Regions from separate parts of the Cytobacillus sp. FSL R7-0680 genome, predicted to be linked through region 1. Evidence: predicted binding sites of a transcription regulator. Region 1 holds the regulator's gene; each other region holds the start of a gene.

What was found. The regulator CtsR, encoded in region 1, represses protease genes until heat stress. The targets are predictions, from matches to a motif close to ATGGTCAATAAAGGTCAAACA.
Region 2: a site for CtsR is predicted at 2,557-2,577, ahead of MKY26_RS03275 (ATP-dependent Clp protease ATP-binding subunit). Genes of this name have one in related genera too.
Region 3: a site for CtsR is predicted at 4,740-4,760, ahead of clpB (ATP-dependent chaperone ClpB). Genes of this name have one in related genera too.

What each region holds. Positions count from the first base shown of each region.
Region 1 is NZ_JBBPAO010000001.1:3,587,936-3,593,920, forward strand. Features, by position in the region: rRNA gene MKY26_RS17865 (16S ribosomal RNA) at 1-528, shown strand, start outside; tRNA gene MKY26_RS17870 (tRNA-Ile) at 628-704, shown strand; tRNA gene MKY26_RS17875 (tRNA-Ala) at 720-795, shown strand; rRNA gene MKY26_RS17880 (23S ribosomal RNA) at 1,049-3,982, shown strand; rRNA gene rrf (5S ribosomal RNA) at 4,058-4,174, shown strand; gene MKY26_RS17890 (CtsR family transcriptional regulator) at 4,424-4,885, shown strand; gene MKY26_RS17895 (UvrB/UvrC motif-containing protein) at 4,913-5,461, shown strand; gene MKY26_RS17900 (protein arginine kinase) at 5,464-5,985, shown strand, end outside.
Region 2 is NZ_JBBPAO010000001.1:628,914-634,898, reverse strand. Features, by position in the region: gene MKY26_RS03290 (CPBP family intramembrane glutamic endopeptidase) at 1-577, shown strand, start outside; gene MKY26_RS03285 (hypothetical protein) at 727-1,383, shown strand; gene MKY26_RS03280 (YkvI family membrane protein) at 1,401-2,444, opposite strand; gene MKY26_RS03275 (ATP-dependent Clp protease ATP-binding subunit) at 2,630-4,771, shown strand; gene MKY26_RS03270 (M3 family oligoendopeptidase) at 4,832-5,985, opposite strand, start outside.
Region 3 is NZ_JBBPAO010000001.1:468,461-474,445, forward strand. Features, by position in the region: gene MKY26_RS02350 (carbamoyl phosphate synthase small subunit) at 1-160, shown strand, start outside; gene MKY26_RS02355 (carbamoyl phosphate synthase large subunit) at 153-3,245, shown strand; gene argF (ornithine carbamoyltransferase) at 3,242-4,195, shown strand; gene MKY26_RS02365 (YjzC family protein) at 4,484-4,663, shown strand; gene clpB (ATP-dependent chaperone ClpB) at 4,773-5,985, shown strand, end outside.

The DNA of each region.
Region 1 (5,985 bases):
ATAGGACTTTCCCCTTCGGGGGACAGAGTGACAGGTGGTGCATGGTTGTCGTCAGCTCGTGTCGTGAGATGTTGGGTTAAGTCCCGCAACGAGCGCAACCCTTGATCTTAGTTGCCAGCATTTAGTTGGGCACTCTAAGGTGACTGCCGGTGACAAACCGGAGGAAGGTGGGGATGACGTCAAATCATCATGCCCCTTATGACCTGGGCTACACACGTGCTACAATGGATGGTACAAAGGGCTGCAAGACCGCGAGGTTTAGCCAATCCCATAAAACCATTCTCAGTTCGGATTGTAGGCTGCAACTCGCCTACATGAAGCCGGAATCGCTAGTAATCGCGGATCAGCATGCCGCGGTGAATACGTTCCCGGGCCTTGTACACACCGCCCGTCACACCACGAGAGTTTGTAACACCCGAAGTCGGTGGGGTAACCTTTTGGAGCCAGCCGCCTAAGGTGGGACAGATGATTGGGGTGAAGTCGTAACAAGGTAGCCGTATCGGAAGGTGCGGCTGGATCACCTCCTTTCTAAGGAATATACGGAATTGACTTGATGTTAGACTGTTCGTTCAGTTTTGAGAGTGCAATCTCTTTGATATGATTAAATACTTTACCGTGAAGTTATGTGGGCCTATAGCTCAGCTGGTTAGAGCGCACGCCTGATAAGCGTGAGGTCGATGGTTCGAGTCCATTTAGGCCCACCATTTTAACTTTAATACGGGGCCTTAGCTCAGCTGGGAGAGCGCCTGCTTTGCACGCAGGAGGTCAGCGGTTCGATCCCGCTAGGCTCCACCAACAAATTGTTCTTTGAAAACTAGATAATGTAATGAAGAAGATTACCGAGTAATCGCCACCTTAGTTATTTTCTCTCTATATAATAGAGTAGAGATACTAAACTTTTTTTAAAAACATACAACCGTGAGGGTTGTGAGAAGCCAGCAGTTCAAGGAAGCGAGCGAGGAAACACCGGAGTGTGCGTCTTGTGCACATGAGGATGTTGACGAGTGAGCTGACGCCGAAATGCGTAGCTTATCGCAAGCCGAACAATGGTTAAGTTAATAAGGGCGCACGGTGAATGCCTTGGCACTAGGAGCCGATGAAGGACGGGACTAACACCGATATGCTTCGGGGAGCTGTAAGTAAGCTTTGATCCGGAGATTTCCGAATGGGGAAACCCCCTATCCGTTATGGGATAGGATCCATACCTGAATACATAGGGTATGGAAGGCAGACCCGGGGAACTGAAACATCTAAGTACCCGGAGGAAGAGAAAGCAAACGCGATTCCCTGAGTAGCGGCGAGCGAAACGGGATTAGCCCAAACCAAGAGGCTTGCCTCTTGGGGTTGTAGGACATTCTATACGGAGTTACAAAGGAACGAGATAGACGAAGAGGTCTGGAAAGGCCCGCCATAGGAGGTAAAAGCCCTGTAGTTGAAACTTCGTTCCCTCCAGAGTGGATCCTGAGTACGGCGGGACACGAGAAATCCCGTCGGAAGCAGGGAGGACCATCTCCCAAGGCTAAATACTCCCTAGTGACCGATAGTGAACCAGTACCGTGAGGGAAAGGTGAAAAGCACCCCGGAAGGGGAGTGAAAGAGATCCTGAAACCGTGTGCCTACAAGTAGTTAGAGCCCGTTAATGGGTGATAGCGTGCCTTTTGTAGAATGAACCGGCGAGTTACGATTACATGCGAGGTTAAGTTGGACAGACGGAGCCGTAGCGAAAGCGAGTCTGAATAGGGCGAATTTAGTATGTGGTCGTAGACCCGAAACCAGGTGATCTACCCATGTCCAGGGTGAAGTCCAGGTAACACTGGATGGAGGCCCGAACCCACGTACGTTGAAAAGTGCGGGGATGAGGTGTGGGTAGCGGAGAAATTCCAATCGAACTTGGAGATAGCTGGTTCTCTCCGAAATAGCTTTAGGGCTAGCCTCATGCGTAAGAATCTTGGAGGTAGAGCACTGTTTGGACTAGGGGCCCTCATCGGGTTACCGAATTCAGACAAACTCCGAATGCCAAAGATTTATCCATGGGAGTCAGACTGCGAGTGATAAGATCCGTAGTCAAGAGGGAAACAGCCCAGACCACCAGCTAAGGTCCCAAAGTATACGTTAAGTGGAAAAGGATGTGGAGTTGCTTAGACAACCAGGATGTTGGCTTAGAAGCAGCCACCATTTAAAGAGTGCGTAATAGCTCACTGGTCGAGTGACTCCGCGCCGAAAATGTACCGGGGCTAAACGTATCACCGAAGCTGTGGATTGAACATCGTTGATGTTCAGTGGTAGGAGAGCGTTCTAAGGGCGTTGAAGCTAGACCGTAAGGACTGGTGGAGCGCTTAGAAGTGAGAATGCCGGTATGAGTAGCGAAAGATGGGTGAGAATCCCATCCACCGAATGCCTAAGGTTTCCTGAGGAAGGCTCGTCCGCTCAGGGTTAGTCGGGACCTAAGCCGAGGCTGAAAAGCGTAGGCGATGGACAACAGGTTGATATTCCTGTACCACCGTATTCTGTTTGAGTGATGGGGGGACGCAGGAGGATAGGGTAAGCGCACTATTGGATGTGCGTCTAAGCAGTTAGAGGGACCATGAGGCAAATCCCATGGTCATATACCTTGAGCTGTGATAGCGAGGGAAATTTAGTACCGAAGTTCTTGATTCCACACTGCCAAGAAAAGCCTCTAGCGAGGAATAAGGTGCCCGTACCGCAAACCGACACAGGTAGGCGAGGAGAGAATCCTAAGGTGAGCGAGAGAACTCTCGTTAAGGAACTCGGCAAAATGACCCCGTAACTTCGGGAGAAGGGGTGCTCATTAGGGTGTTAAAGCCTTGATGAGCCGCAGTGAATAGGCCCAGGCGACTGTTTAGCAAAAACACAGGTCTCTGCGAAGCCGCAAGGCGAAGTATAGGGGCTGACGCCTGCCCGGTGCTGGAAGGTTAAGAGGAGAGGTTAGCTCACGCGAAGCTTTGAATCGAAGCCCCAGTAAACGGCGGCCGTAACTATAACGGTCCTAAGGTAGCGAAATTCCTTGTCGGGTAAGTTCCGACCCGCACGAAAGGCGTAACGATCTGGGCACTGTCTCAACGAGAGACTCGGTGAAATTATAGTACCTGTGAAGATGCAGGTTACCCGCGACAGGACGGAAAGACCCCGTGGAGCTTTACTGTAGCCTGATATTGAATTTTGGTACAGCTTGTACAGGATAGGTAGGAGCCTTAGAAGCCGGAGCGCTAGCTTCGGTGGAGGCGTCGGTGGGATACTACCCTGGCTGTATTGAAATTCTAACCCACATCCCTTATCGGGATGGGAGACAGTGTCAGGTGGGCAGTTTGACTGGGGCGGTCGCCTCCTAAAGAGTAACGGAGGCGCCCAAAGGTTCCCTCAGAATGGTTGGAAATCATTCGTAGAGTGTAAAGGCACAAGGGAGCTTGACTGCGAGACCTACAAGTCGAGCAGGGACGAAAGTCGGGCTTAGTGATCCGGTGGTTCCGCATGGAAGGGCCATCGCTCAACGGATAAAAGCTACCCCGGGGATAACAGGCTTATCTCCCCCAAGAGTCCACATCGACGGGGAGGTTTGGCACCTCGATGTCGGCTCATCGCATCCTGGGGCTGTAGTCGGTCCCAAGGGTTGGGCTGTTCGCCCATTAAAGCGGTACGCGAGCTGGGTTCAGAACGTCGTGAGACAGTTCGGTCCCTATCCGTCGTGGGCGCAGGAAATTTGAGAGGAGCTGTCCTTAGTACGAGAGGACCGGGATGGACGCACCGCTGGTGTACCAGTTGTCTTGCCAAAGGCATCGCTGGGTAGCTATGTGCGGAAGGGATAAGTGCTGAAAGCATCTAAGCATGAAGCCCCCCTCGAGATGAGATTTCCCATAGCGCAAGCTAGTAAGATCCCTGAAAGATGATCAGGTTGATAGGTTAGAGGTGGAAGTGTGGCGACACATGTAGCTGACTAATACTAATCGATCGAGGACTTAACCAAACAGGCGATTACTCAATAAATATCTTCTTCAACATTACCTAGTTTTGAGGGAACGATTCCCTTACAATTTCATAGTCCGGTGGCGATAGCGAGAAGGTCACACCCGTTCCCATACCGAACACGGAAGTTAAGCTTCTCAGCGCCGATGGTAGTTAGGGGCTGTCCCCTTGTGAGAGTAGGACGTTGCCGGGCAAGATAAAAGAGCACATCACTTGTATGTGCTCTTTTTTGTCGTGCTATAATGAATTCGTTTATTTAAATGGACAAATAACATCTACACAATCTAAACATAATATAAATTTAATGAATGAACCTATATTTCATACGTTTGAGATTTAGAAAAAAAGGGGAAAATTAATAATACTACTTCGTTGCAACATTTCACACAAATCATGTATAATTTATGTCAAATATAGTCAAAGTCAGATAGGGGGAGGCCGGGTGAAAAATATATCAGATATTATTGAAAAATATCTTAAAGAAGTCTTGGAACTTAGCGAAAGGGAAATTGTTGAAATTAAGCGGAGCGAGATCGCTGATAAATTTCAATGTGTCCCATCTCAAATAAATTACGTCATAAATACTCGGTTTACAGTTGAAAAAGGCTATGCTGTCGAAAGTAAACGTGGCGGTGGTGGTTATATAAGAATCACCAAAGTGCAAGCTTATGATTATGTTGATTTAATTAATCAATTGATTAGGATTGTACGTGATCGTATTTCACAAAATAGTGCTGAAAATATTATAAACAGATTAGTTGAAGAAGAGATTATTACTACTCGAGAAGCGAAGATTATGTTAAGTGTCATTGACCGTTCAGTTCTTTACTTAGAGTTACCCTATAGGGATGAGTTAAGAGCAAGGATGCTTGTTGCGATGCTAAATACATTGAAATATAAGTAGGCTGTAAAGTATGGAGGGGTGAAACAGATGATATGCCAAGAATGTAATCAGAGACCTGCGACTCTACATTTTACAAAAATTATGAATGGCGAAAAGGCTGAGTTCCATTTATGTGAAAAATGTGCCCAAGAACATGGGGATATGTTTATGTTAAATAATGGATCTGGATTTTCTATTAATAATCTATTGAGCGGATTATTTAATATAGATACAAGTTATGCAAATAACCAAGCTCAGTTAAATAAACAAGCGCAGGTAGTACAGTGTGAGCAATGCTCGATGACCTTTCCTCAATTTGTTAAAGTCGGGAAATTCGGATGTGCCCACTGTTATGAATCTTTCCGAGCACAGTTAAAGCCAATTATTAAAAGGCTTCATAGTGGTAATTGGAATCATAATGGAAAAATCCCTACAAGAATGGGTGGAGATATCCATTTGAAAAAGCAAATTGAGGATTTAAAAATAAACTTGAAAGAACTTATAACTAAAGAGGAATTTGAGAAAGCAGCAGAGACAAGAGATGCAATACGTCAATTGGAAAAAGAAATGAAAAACCATCTAGAGGGAGGGGAATGAACTTGTCTTTAGAAAGGTTTATCAATCAGGCTGTCAGCTCTTGGATGAGTGCAGAAGGTCCTGATTCTGATATCGTACTTAGTTCTAGAATTCGTTTAGCTCGCAATATTAAACAGGTTAATTTTCCAACAATCTTTTCCCATGATGAAGCTAAACGTGTGATAGAGATCATTAAAGCAAGAATGGAAAAATCGACTTTTGATACTTATGGTGACTTTTCGTTATTGCAAATGGATGATTTACAACCATTGCAAAAAAGGGTGCTGATGGAAAAACATTTGATTAGTCCTCATTTAGCAGAAAACGCTAGTCATGGTGCCTGCCTACTTACTGAAAATGAAGAGGTTAGCATTATGTTGAATGAAGAAGATCATATACGTATACAGTGTTTATTTCCAGGCTTCCAATTATCAGAAGCATTAGAAGTTGCAAACCAAATTGATGATTGGTTAGAAACTGAGATTGATTATGCATATGATGAACAGGTAGGGTATTTAACTAGTTGCCCAACGAATGTCGGTACA
Region 2 (5,985 bases), 3.0 Mb from region 1:
CGGGATCGTCCTTGCACATGTACTAATGTATTTCACATTTGAGGACAAATCAATCTTCTGGTATATCTTTAGTGCCACCATGTTATTTCTTATTAGTTTTGCCATTATAAGTATAGAACTAGATCATCAAGAAACCTTTACCCAAAACTTATTATGGGGTACTTTATCAGGGGTTTTTCTATATGGCATTTTTTGGTTAGGTTATACAGGATTAAGTTTTATTGGCCTCTCGATCACAGAACCTGTTGCAAAGCTCTATAGTTATTATGGAGCTAAGAATATATGGCAGTATTTGTTATTAATAGTTCTTTTCGCTCCAGGTGAAGAAATTTTCTGGCGTGGATTTGTACAAAAGAGGGTAATGAACTATACCAATGGTTTTCTTGCTGTTGGCATCTCTTCTATTCTTTTTGCTTCTGTACAGTTTTATTCAGGCTCATGGGCTCTGGTACTGGCAGCATTAATAGCAGGATTATATTGGGGAACCATTTACCTTTGGAAAAGAAGCATTGTTTTACTTATCACTTCACATATTATATTTTCCTTGCTCCTTTTTGTATTCTTTCCTCTAGTATAACCAGAAAGATTTTGTAAAATAGTCGTAAGCATATATTTACTATTTCTTAGCTATTAGCTCCATCCAAAATTATTAGAGGAAAATTGTAACAAGTACGCAGCATTTCTCGTCTAATGCTTTGATCACGTAACTTAGGGAGGAAATTTGTTTTGAAGAACTTTTTAAAATTGTTAACTGTTCCCTTAGCTATCTTTCTATTAGCAGCATGCGGAACATCAGAAACAGACAATGGCAATGGTGAAAATAATAATAGTAATCCACCAAATGAAGAAGTAGATGAAGATGAAGATCAAAATCAAAATGAAAACAAAGAAGATAGCCAAAAAAGTGAAAATGAAATTCGCGTGATGGAGGAAAATTTATCATATGAAATAGACGGTGAAACAAAAGAAGAAACTGCTTTTCTTAAAGAAAGTGACAATCAAGCGTTTTCTTTACATGTTTTACCTGATTTCACCTTAACTGCAGAGGAACCAAATAAAGATATCCTTCATTTAAATGATCAATCTGAGGTGTTTATGCGAATTGAGGTACTTCCTGAAGAAGTAGACATGAAACAACTTGAGAAGAATACAATGATCCAACTTCAATCTGTTAACGAAGAAGTAGAGCATCCTTCTCTTCCTCAAGATGACTTTTTCAAAGATGCTGTTATGATGGAAGCTTCATCTGAAACCGATACAGTAACGGCATTTATTATCCACAATGATTCAGCCCAAGTAAAGCTGACTTTATTTAATAAGAATGAAGATACTAACTATAAAGATGCTTTTATAGAAATGGCAAAAACGATTCATACAAATTAATAAAAAAAGAGACTGTCCTAGCTGTCAGTCTCTTTTTTCATCCATAATAAGATGATAAATGTTAAACTAATATAACCAAATAAAGGATATAAATAGGAAAGCAGTTCTCCATATTCAATGAATGAACCGAAATAGCAGATGGTAAAAATCCCAATCACTGTTACAACCGTAGGAATATTAAAATATTGCCGAATTTGCCTTTCCACTCCAAAAACGTTTCCAATTACTGAAGTAAATATTTCACCATAAATAACAAATACGAATATCCAATATATTGAAGACGCAAGTGACTTCATAATAGCTGCCATAGGGATTTCATAACTTTCTAAATTAGGAATATTCACCAATGACAAATGACTAGAAACTAAAATCATTGTTAGTGCAATCCCACCAAAATATCCTCCCCATTTAATCGTATGTATATCTTTAATATCCGAAGCAACTGGAACTAACACAGCTTGCGCTAACATTAAATTAAATGCGGCATACGTAAATGGAGATACAACTGATTTCCAACCATCCTCAGCAAAAGGAATATATAAAATATTTTCTAAAAAGAAAGGCTGTTGAATAGAGAAAAACAATAAGATGAAACTAAAACTGATCATCATAGGAACGACAACAACGTTTACGGCAAATAATCCTTTTATACCTACAAGCATTGTTATAATTGATAAAGCAATTGTAAATACCACACCAATTGATTTAGATAACCCTAGTTGTTCTTCAAACACAGCACCTGCACCTGAAAGCATAACAGCACAGACACCTAATAACATGATGAGCATTAATCCATTGATAATTAAACCAAAATGCTTTCCAAACAAATGTGTATTTAACTCTTGAAAAGATCTTGCATTTATTTTTGCAGCAATGATCATTAGTTTTGATCCTAAAAACACAAATATATATCCACTCATTAAAATCCCAATTAAACCAATAAAACCAAATCTCGAAAAGAATTCGACGATTTCCCTCCCAGTTGCAAACCCTGCGCCAACAACAGTCCCTACATAAACTGCTGCGATTTGAAAGGAAGCTCCCCAATTAATTTTCGTCAAGTCGATCTCCTCCTTCTCCACAATATATGTAAAGAAGGACAAACAAAGACGAGCTTTTTCTTACGGAATACCTTTTTTCTAATTTTAATAAAAAAGATAATCAAAATACTTGAAAGTCAAATAAGGTCAAAGTATACTGTATTCATAAGGTCAAAGTTAGTCAAAGTCAAAAGGAGGAAACTTTAATGAAATGTCAAGCATGCAAACAAAATGAAGCGAATGTCAATATGAGATATGCGATTAATGGTAAGGAGACAACCATTCGTCTTTGTCAAAGCTGTTACGAGAATGAAAAACAATCTCTTCCTGCCTTTGGTCCGACGATGAATGGTTTCTCAGGTTTTATACCATTCGATGATCTTTTTAAACAATTGACAAATGAGCAAAATGCTCATCATCAAAGTCAACAACCGAATGAACCATCTCAAAGAAAACAAAGTGGTAGTGGTGGATTCATTGATCAATTCGCTAAAAACTTAACGCAAATGGCTAGAGCGGGTCTCATTGATCCCGTGATTGGTCGAGATAAAGAAATAGCACGAGTAATTGAAATACTAAATAGACGAAGTAAAAACAATCCAGTATTAATCGGTGAACCCGGTGTGGGGAAAACAGCTATCTCTGAGGGGTTTGCACTAAAAATAGCTAATAGTGATGTACCAAAGAAATTACTCAATAAAGAAGTTTACTTGTTAGATGTGGCCTCCCTTGTTTCGAATACAGGTATTAGAGGTCAATTTGAAGAAAGAATGAAACAACTAATAAATGAAGTACAAACACGAAAAAACATAATCCTTTTTATTGATGAAATCCATTTATTAGTTGGTGCGGGTTCAGCTGAAGGATCAATGGATGCTAGCAATATTTTAAAACCTGCACTAGCACGTGGTGAGATGCAATTAATTGGGGCAACTACTCTTTCTGAATATAGAAAAATAGAAAAAGATGCAGCATTAGAAAGACGATTCCAACCAGTTCACGTCAAAGAACCAAGTTTAGAGGAAGCAAGACATATCCTCGAAGGATTAAAAGACAATTATGAAAGCTTCCATGATGTTATTTATACAGAGGAAGCCATCACAGCTTGTGTAGAACTATCGTCAAGATATATTCAAGACCGCTTCTTACCAGATAAAGCAATTGACCTTATGGATGAAGCTGGCTCAAAATTAAACCTAACATTAGGTGTTTCATCTGATGAGGATATTGAATTGCGTTTAAAAGAAATAGCAAAGCAAAAAGAACAGTTGCTTAAAGAAGAAAGGTATGAAGAAGCAGCTCAATTAAGAGATAAAGAAACAGAATTGGAGAAGGCTCTTGGTTCAAACACAAGAGAAAGAGCGAAAGTAGAAGTCGAACATATCCAAAAAATCATTGAAGATAAAACCGGTATACCAATCGGAAAATTAATGACAGATGAACAATCTAAGATGAAACATTTACAAGAAAATCTAAACCGTAAAGTTATTGGCCAAGAAGTAGCAGTCGAAAAAGTAGCAAAAGCTATTAGAAGAAGTCGTGCAGGTCTTAAATCTAAACATCGACCTATCGGATCGTTTTTATTTGTCGGACCAACAGGTGTTGGTAAAACAGAATTAACGAAAACATTATCTGAAGAATTATTCGGTACAAAAGAATCTATGATAAGACTTGATATGAGTGAATATATGGAAAAACATAGTGTAGCGAAAATTATTGGTTCTCCTCCAGGATATGTTGGTCATGAAGAAGCAGGACAATTAACAGAGAAAGTACGTAGAAATCCGTATAGCATTATCCTATTAGATGAGATTGAAAAAGCACATCCCGATGTGCAGCACCTTTTTCTACAAATACTTGAAGATGGTCGCTTAACAGATAGTCAAGGTAGGACTGTACACTTTAACGAAACCGTTATTATTATGACAAGTAACGCCGGTGTTCAAATAAAAGAAGTCCAAGTCGGCTTTGCAACGGATAACAACGCTTGGAATGAAGCAAGTATACTCGACTCATTAGGACAATTCTTTAAACCTGAATTTCTAAACAGAGTTGACAATATTGTTGAATTTAAATCATTAACCAAAGAGCATCTTCTTATTATCACTGATTTACTATTAGAAGAATTGAATTTAATCTTAGCACAATCTAATATACACCTAAGTGTGACAGATGAGGTAAAAGCAAAATTGGCACAATTAGGTTATCACCCTGCATTCGGTGCCCGCCCTCTCAGAAGGGTCATTCAGGAACAATTAGAAGATAAGATTGCTGACAAAATTATTGATGAGGAAGAACAAAGCGAATTAACCGCAGTTTTAAAAGAAGATATGATTGTCATTCGATAAAAGGATAATTTCATCAAAAAAGGAGAGGTTTGTTGCCTCTCCTTTTTTCCACATCATTCTTTAAAGTTTTTTATCATCGACTTGATTCAGCCACTTCTCAATTGATCCAACAACGGATTCTACACAACCATCTTCAAAAGGAGAAATCAGATTTGCTTCAGATACTAATCCTATAAATGATTGGCTACCGCCAAGTTTACATAAATGAAGATAATCATTCCAAGCTTCTTCATGGTTCTCTTGTGATTTTTGCCAAAATTGAAAGGCACAAATTTGCGCTAACGTGTAATCTATATAATAAAATGGCGAGCTATAAATATGGCCCTGTCTTTGCCAATAACCGCCTCTTTCTAGATACTCGTTGTCTTCATAATCTTTATAAGGCATATACTTTTTCTCAATCTTTCTCCATGCTGCTTTTCTTTCCGCTGGAGTAGCTTGATAGTTTTCATAAACCCAATGCTGAAATTCATCAACAGCTACGCCATAAGGCAAGAAAATTAGGGCACTGCTTAAATGGGCAAAGCGATATTTGTCTCCATCTTCTTTAAAAAACGTATCCATCCATGGCCAAGTGAAAAACTCCATACTCATTGAATGTATCTCTGCCGCTTCATGTGTTGGCCATATATATTCAGGAATCTCAAAACCTTTGCTTGCGTAAACTTGAAAAGCGTGACCTGCTTCATGTGTTAAAACATCAATATCCCCTGATGTCCCATTAAAATTAGAGAAGATAAATGGTGCTTGGTAATCCTCAATAAATGTACAATAGCCTCCACTTTCTTTCCCCTTCTTCGCGAGTAAGTCCATTAATTCATTATCAATCATGAAATCAAAAAATTCGCCTGTCTCTGGTGAAAGTTCTTGATACATCGTTTGCCCTTTATTAATAATCCAATCGGAAGAGCCTTTAGGCATTGGATTGCCAGAAAGAAAATTAAACGGTTCATCAAAATACTTTAATGAATCCACGTCAATTCTTACGCGCTGTCTTTCTTTTAATTTAGCGACTATCGGGACAATAAACTCTTCCACTTGTTTTCTAAACTTTGCAACCATATTGGCATCATATCCAATTCTAAGCATTCGATAATACCCTAGTTCAACAAAGTTTTCATACCCTAATTGATGAGCAATCTCTGTTCTTATTTTAACTAAGTCATCATAGATTTGGTCTAGTTTATGTTCGTTATCCGCCAAAAATTGGAACT
Region 3 (5,985 bases), 3.1 Mb from region 1:
TGATCAATCTGTTGAGGGTCTCACTCATGAAATTTATCCGATTGAGACGGTACAATTTCACCCTGAAGCTAATCCTGGACCAACAGATACGCATTATTTATTTTTAGAATTTATTCAAACGATTGAAGAGAAGAAAGGGAGCGTTATCGCATATGCCTAAAGACAACAGTATCCAATCTATCCTGGTCATCGGATCGGGACCAATCGTGATTGGGCAAGCAGCAGAATTTGACTACGCAGGCACGCAAGCATGCGCGGCGCTTAAAGAAGAAGGCTATAAGGTAATATTAGTAAATAATAACCCTGCAACAATTATGTCAGATCACGCATTTGCAGATAAGATTTACTTTGAACCATTAACAGTAAATAGTATTGAAAAAATCATTCAAAAAGAAAAACCAGATGGCTTATTAGGAACTTTAGGTGGTCAAACAGGTCTAAATTTAACCTTTCAACTAAGTGAAGCAGGCGTATTAGATAAATATGAGGTGAAACTTTTAGGTAGCAGTATCGAAGCAATAAAAAAAGGTGAAGACCGGGAAGCATTTCGCCAATTAATGAATGACCTAAATGAACCAGTTCCAGAAAGTGAAATCGTTCATCATGTGGAAGAAGCGGTTGCGTTTGCTGAAAAGATTGGTTTCCCTATCATTATCCGACCTGCTTATACCCTAGGTGGAACAGGTGGCGGTATTGCAACAGATATGAATGAATTAAAGCATTTCGTTAAGAGTGGCCTAAAAGAAAGTACGATTACGCAAGTGCTAGTAGAGAGAAGTATTGCTGGGTTTAAAGAGGTAGAATATGAAGTGATGCGCGACAGCAACAATACTTGTATCACCATTTGTAATATGGAGAACATTGATCCAGTAGGTGTACATACAGGAGATAGTATTGTTGTTGCCCCGAGTCAGACATTAAGCGATGTAGAGTACCAAATGCTTCGTAGTGCTTCTGTCAAAATTATTTCTGAGTTAGGCATCATTGGTGGATGCAATATTCAATTTGCTCTAGACCCAGAAAGTAAAAATTACTACCTGATTGAGGTGAATCCTCGTGTTAGTCGATCTTCTGCTCTTGCTTCTAAAGCAACTGGATATCCGATTGCAAGAATGGCAGCAAAGTTGGCTGTAGGCTATCATCTTTCTGAAATTATTAACCCAGTTACTGGTGATACTTTTGCTAGTTTTGAACCGGCACTAGACTATTGCATTGTCAAATTTCCAAAATGGGCGTTTGATAAGTTCTCTGATGCTGATCGCAAATTAGGCACGCAAATGAAAGCAACAGGAGAAGTAATGGGGATTGATAGAAACTTGGAGAGAGCGCTGATCAAAGCGGTTCATTCCCTTGAAGGAAAAGGACTTGATCTTCACTATCCTCGGATCAAAAAAGATACAAAAGAGACATTACTGAAGGAGTTAGCTGGCCAAACAGATGAAAGATTCTTCATTATATTAGAGTTAATGAGACGTGGGGTAAGCGCTGAAAAGATAAAAAACATCACTAAAATTGATTATTTTTATCTGTCAGCTTTCCAACGTTTAATCTCATTAGAAAAAGAGATTGCACAAGCTTCACTCGAAAATATTGAGCCAGAAATGATGCAACTGATCAAAGAAAAGGGCTTTGGTGATGCCTACCTTGCTTCAGTGTGGCAGGTCGATGAAAAAGCTGTTCGTCATAAAAGAAAAGAAATGGGGATAATCCCATCTTATAAAATGGTTGATACATGTGCCGCCGAATTCGCTGCGTCTTCCAATTATTTTTACTCTAGCTATTTTGGAGAAAATGAACAAATACCGAGCGATAAAAGAAAAGTTTTAATCATTGGTAGTGGTCCGATACGAATTGGCCAGGGAATTGAATTTGATTATTGTTCTGTACAAAGTGTCTTTGCTTTAAAAGATGAAGGTATTGAAACGATTATGATTAATAATAATCCAGAAACAGTCAGCACAGATTTTACGACAGCAGATCGTCTTTATTTTGAACCATTAATCATTGAAGACGTGATGAATGTAATTGAAGCGGAACAAGTGAATGAAGTCATTGTTCAAGTAGGGGGACAAACAGCGCTTAACTTAGCTAATCAGCTAGAGGATTACGGGGTAAAATTACTCGGTACTGATTCGAAAACTATTGATACCCTTGAAGATAGAGAATTATTTTATCAATTATTAGATGAACTTGAAATCCCACATATTCAAGGATACGTGGCAGAAAATGAAGTTGAACTCGAACAATATGTAAACCAAATCGGCTATCCTGTATTGATTAGACCATCTTATGTAATCGGTGGGATGGGAATGGAAACCATTTATAATGATGAAGCGTTTCAAGTTTATAAAAAGAAGGATATTCCATTCCCTGTACTTGTAGATCAATTTTTACAGGCGAAAGAGGCGGAGCTTGACTTAGCCGCAGACGGAGAGCATGTTCTCATCCCGGCAGTTATGGAGCATATTGAAAGGACCGGGGTTCATTCTGGTGATAGTATGTCAGTCTTACCGCCACAAAGCTTATCGAAAGAAGTACAAAATCTTATGATTAAGTATGGACAATTGATGGTTAAAAAGCTTGGATATAAAGGTTTAATGAACATCCAATATATTATTGATGATAACAAAGTTTACTTACTTGAAGTAAACCCGAGGGCAAGTCGAACGGTGCCAATTGTAAGTAAAGTGACTGCTATTCCATTGGTTCAAGAGGCAACGAAAGTATTATTAGGAAAGCAATTTTTCGAAAAAGACCAACTTCCAGAAGATACGAAGCAAACATTTGTTACTGTCAAATATCCGGTTTTCTCTAACTATGCACTAAAAGGTCTTGATGCTAAAGTAGGACCAGAAATGAAGTCAACTGGGGAAGGAATTGCGTTAGCAGCGACTTTACCACAAGCTTTAAAGAAAGTGTTCCAATTACATGGAGATAAAGAACGGTCCGTTTTGTATAGTGGTGAATTAACAGATGGAATTAGGAAATTGGCAAAAGAGTCAAATACCAAATTGCTAGATGCTCAAGGTGCCGAATTAGATGAAACAACTGTTGCACTTTACAATCCGTTCACTGGTGATGAAAACCAACGTATGCGGGAATGGGCGGTTAAAAACAGACTACACACTTTTAGTGAATTAGAGTCGCTTGAGGCCTATTTACTTGCTTTAACCGAAAAGGATTGGCAAGCAGTAGCAATTGAGGATTGGCAAAAAGACAATGTAAAGGAAGTGACGATATCATGATTACAACATCGACTGTATGTGGTAAAAAGTTAGATATACAAGGACAGGATATGCTAACATTAGCTGATTATTCTTCTGAAGAAATCATTGGTCTTGTCGAAAAGGCATATGAAATGAAGCAAACGGATCATCAAGCCGAAGAGCCATTGAAGGGCAAAATATTGGGAATGATTTTTGAAAAGTCATCTACACGTACAAGGGTTTCCTTTGAAGCGGGTATGTTACAACTTGGCGGTCATGCCCTATACTTAAATAGTAATGATATGCAAATCGGTAGAGGAGAAACGATTGCAGATACAGCAAAAGTATTATCTAATTATGTTGATGGTATTATGATTCGTACATTTTCTCATGATATTATAGAAGAACTTGCAACACATGCTACTATTCCAGTGATTAATGGGTTAACGGACCAATATCATCCTTGTCAAGCACTAGCAGACTTGTTAACGATTAAAGAAGTAAAAGGACAATTAGCAGGTATCAGTTGTGTTTATGTAGGAGATGGCAATAATGTAGCTCACTCATTAATGATTGCAGCAGCAAAAGTTGGCATGCATATGACGATTGCATGTCCGAAAGGCTACGAACCAGATGAAAAAGTGGTTGCTTTAGCACAAGGATTTGCTGAAGTGACAGGTAGTAAAATTCTCGTCGAAAACGATGTGAAAAAGGCGGTTGATGGCGCTGATGTCATCTATACGGACGTCTGGACGAGTATGGGTCAAGAAGAAGAAAATGAAATGCGTTTACAAGTCTTTCATGATTATCAAGTGAACGAGTCACTAGTAGCCTGTGCAAAAGAAGATTATTTATTCCTTCACTGTTTGCCCGCACACCGTGGGGAAGAAGTCTCGGCGTCTGTTATTGACGGTGATCACTCCGCTGTTTTCCAACAAGCAGGCAATCGCCTTCACGCACAAAAAGCCTTATTAACTGAATTACTATAAGTTTCCTGAAGCATGAATTATTCTGTTCCTAGAATGGTTCGTGCTTTTTATCATTAGAAGAGAATTTAGGCAGTTTGAGGTGAGCAAAAAGGTATAGCTCTTCCATTGAGGAAAAATGGGCAAAGATAGCTGCGGAGTAAGAGTGATTTAAAAAGTACACCCAACAATAAAAGAGCCAAAGCCAGGCTTGCAATCTGATTTGAGTAAAACACAATACCTACAATTTCCTTTATGATTCCTCCTTCTCGCGGAAATAATAAAAGTGTAAGTTTGAAGGAGGTGCTCATTTTGGGACAAAATCGACAATTTAGAGCAGGGCAGAAAGCGCCGAATAATGGTAAATATATTGAAATTGGAGAAACTGGCAGTAATGTGAATAACCCACAAGTGGTAAGTCTTCGTGCGGGTGATCGATTTCCTGAAAACTCAAACCATAATCGATTATGGACTTATCAAAGAAAACCATAATAATGAAACCGATCAGATGCCATCCCAAAATGTGGATGGCTTTACATATGGTAGGAAATAATTTTATAATAAAACAAAGGTCAAAAAAGGTCAGGAGTGTGACTTGCGATTGGATATTAATCAAATGACAACCTCTTTGCAAGAAGGTTTAATGACTGCCAAAAGGATGGCGACAAATAAAGGTCACCAAGAGGTGGATACGGTGCACTTATTCCTTTCCTTCTTGCAGGAGGATCATCTTTTTACAAATATTTTAAGACGAAGTGATTTTACAATTGAAAATGTGAAACAATCATTGCAACATTTATTAGAAAGAAAACCCAGGGTTAGTGGAAGTGGTGCGGATTTAAATTCTTTTTATCTTACTAATGATTTAAGAAAAACCTTGTCAAAAGCAGAAGAATTAAGATTGCAATGGCAGGACAATTATATATCCATTGAACATGTTTTATGGGCAGTTATTGTGGCAAAGACGAATGTTACAGACCTCTTTTTAATGAAAAAGGAGGATATCAAACAAGCAATTGAAGAGATCAGGGGGAATCAAAAGGTGACATCACAAAACCCAGAAGGTACTTATGAAGTACTTCATAAATATGGTAGAGATTTAGTGGAAGAAGTGAAAACAGGGAAATTAGATCCTGTCATTGGCAGAGATCAAGAAATACGTAATGTAATTCGCATACTTTCAAGGAAAACGAAAAATAATCCTGTCCTCATCGGGGAGCCAGGTGTTGGTAAAACAGCAATTGTTGAGGGATTAGCACAGAGAATTGTTAGAAAAGATGTACCAGAGGGACTGAAAGATAAGACGATTTTCTCATTAGATATGAGTGCGTTAATTGCTGGTGCTAAATTTAGAGGTGAATTTGAGGAACGCTTAAAAGCAGTGTTAGCAGAGATTAAAAAGAGTGATGGTCGTATTCTTCTGTTTATAGATGAGATACATACAATCGTTGGAGCTGGTAAAACAGAAGGTGCGATGGACGCTGGTAATATGTTGAAGCCGATGCTTGCCCGAGGTGAGCTACATTGTATTGGCGCAACAACATTGGATGAACATAGAAAGTATATTGAAAAAGATCCGGCATTAGAGAGAAGGTTTCAACAAGTATTAATAAAAGAACCTGATGTAGAAGACTCTATCTCTATTTTAAGAGGTTTAAAAGAGAGATTTGAAATTCATCATGGGGTTAATATTCATGACAGGGCTATTGTTGCAGCAGCTACTTTATCTGATCGTTATATTACAGATCGTTTTTTACCAGATAAAGCGATTGATTTAATTGATGAGGCATGTGCAATGATCCGGACAGAGATTG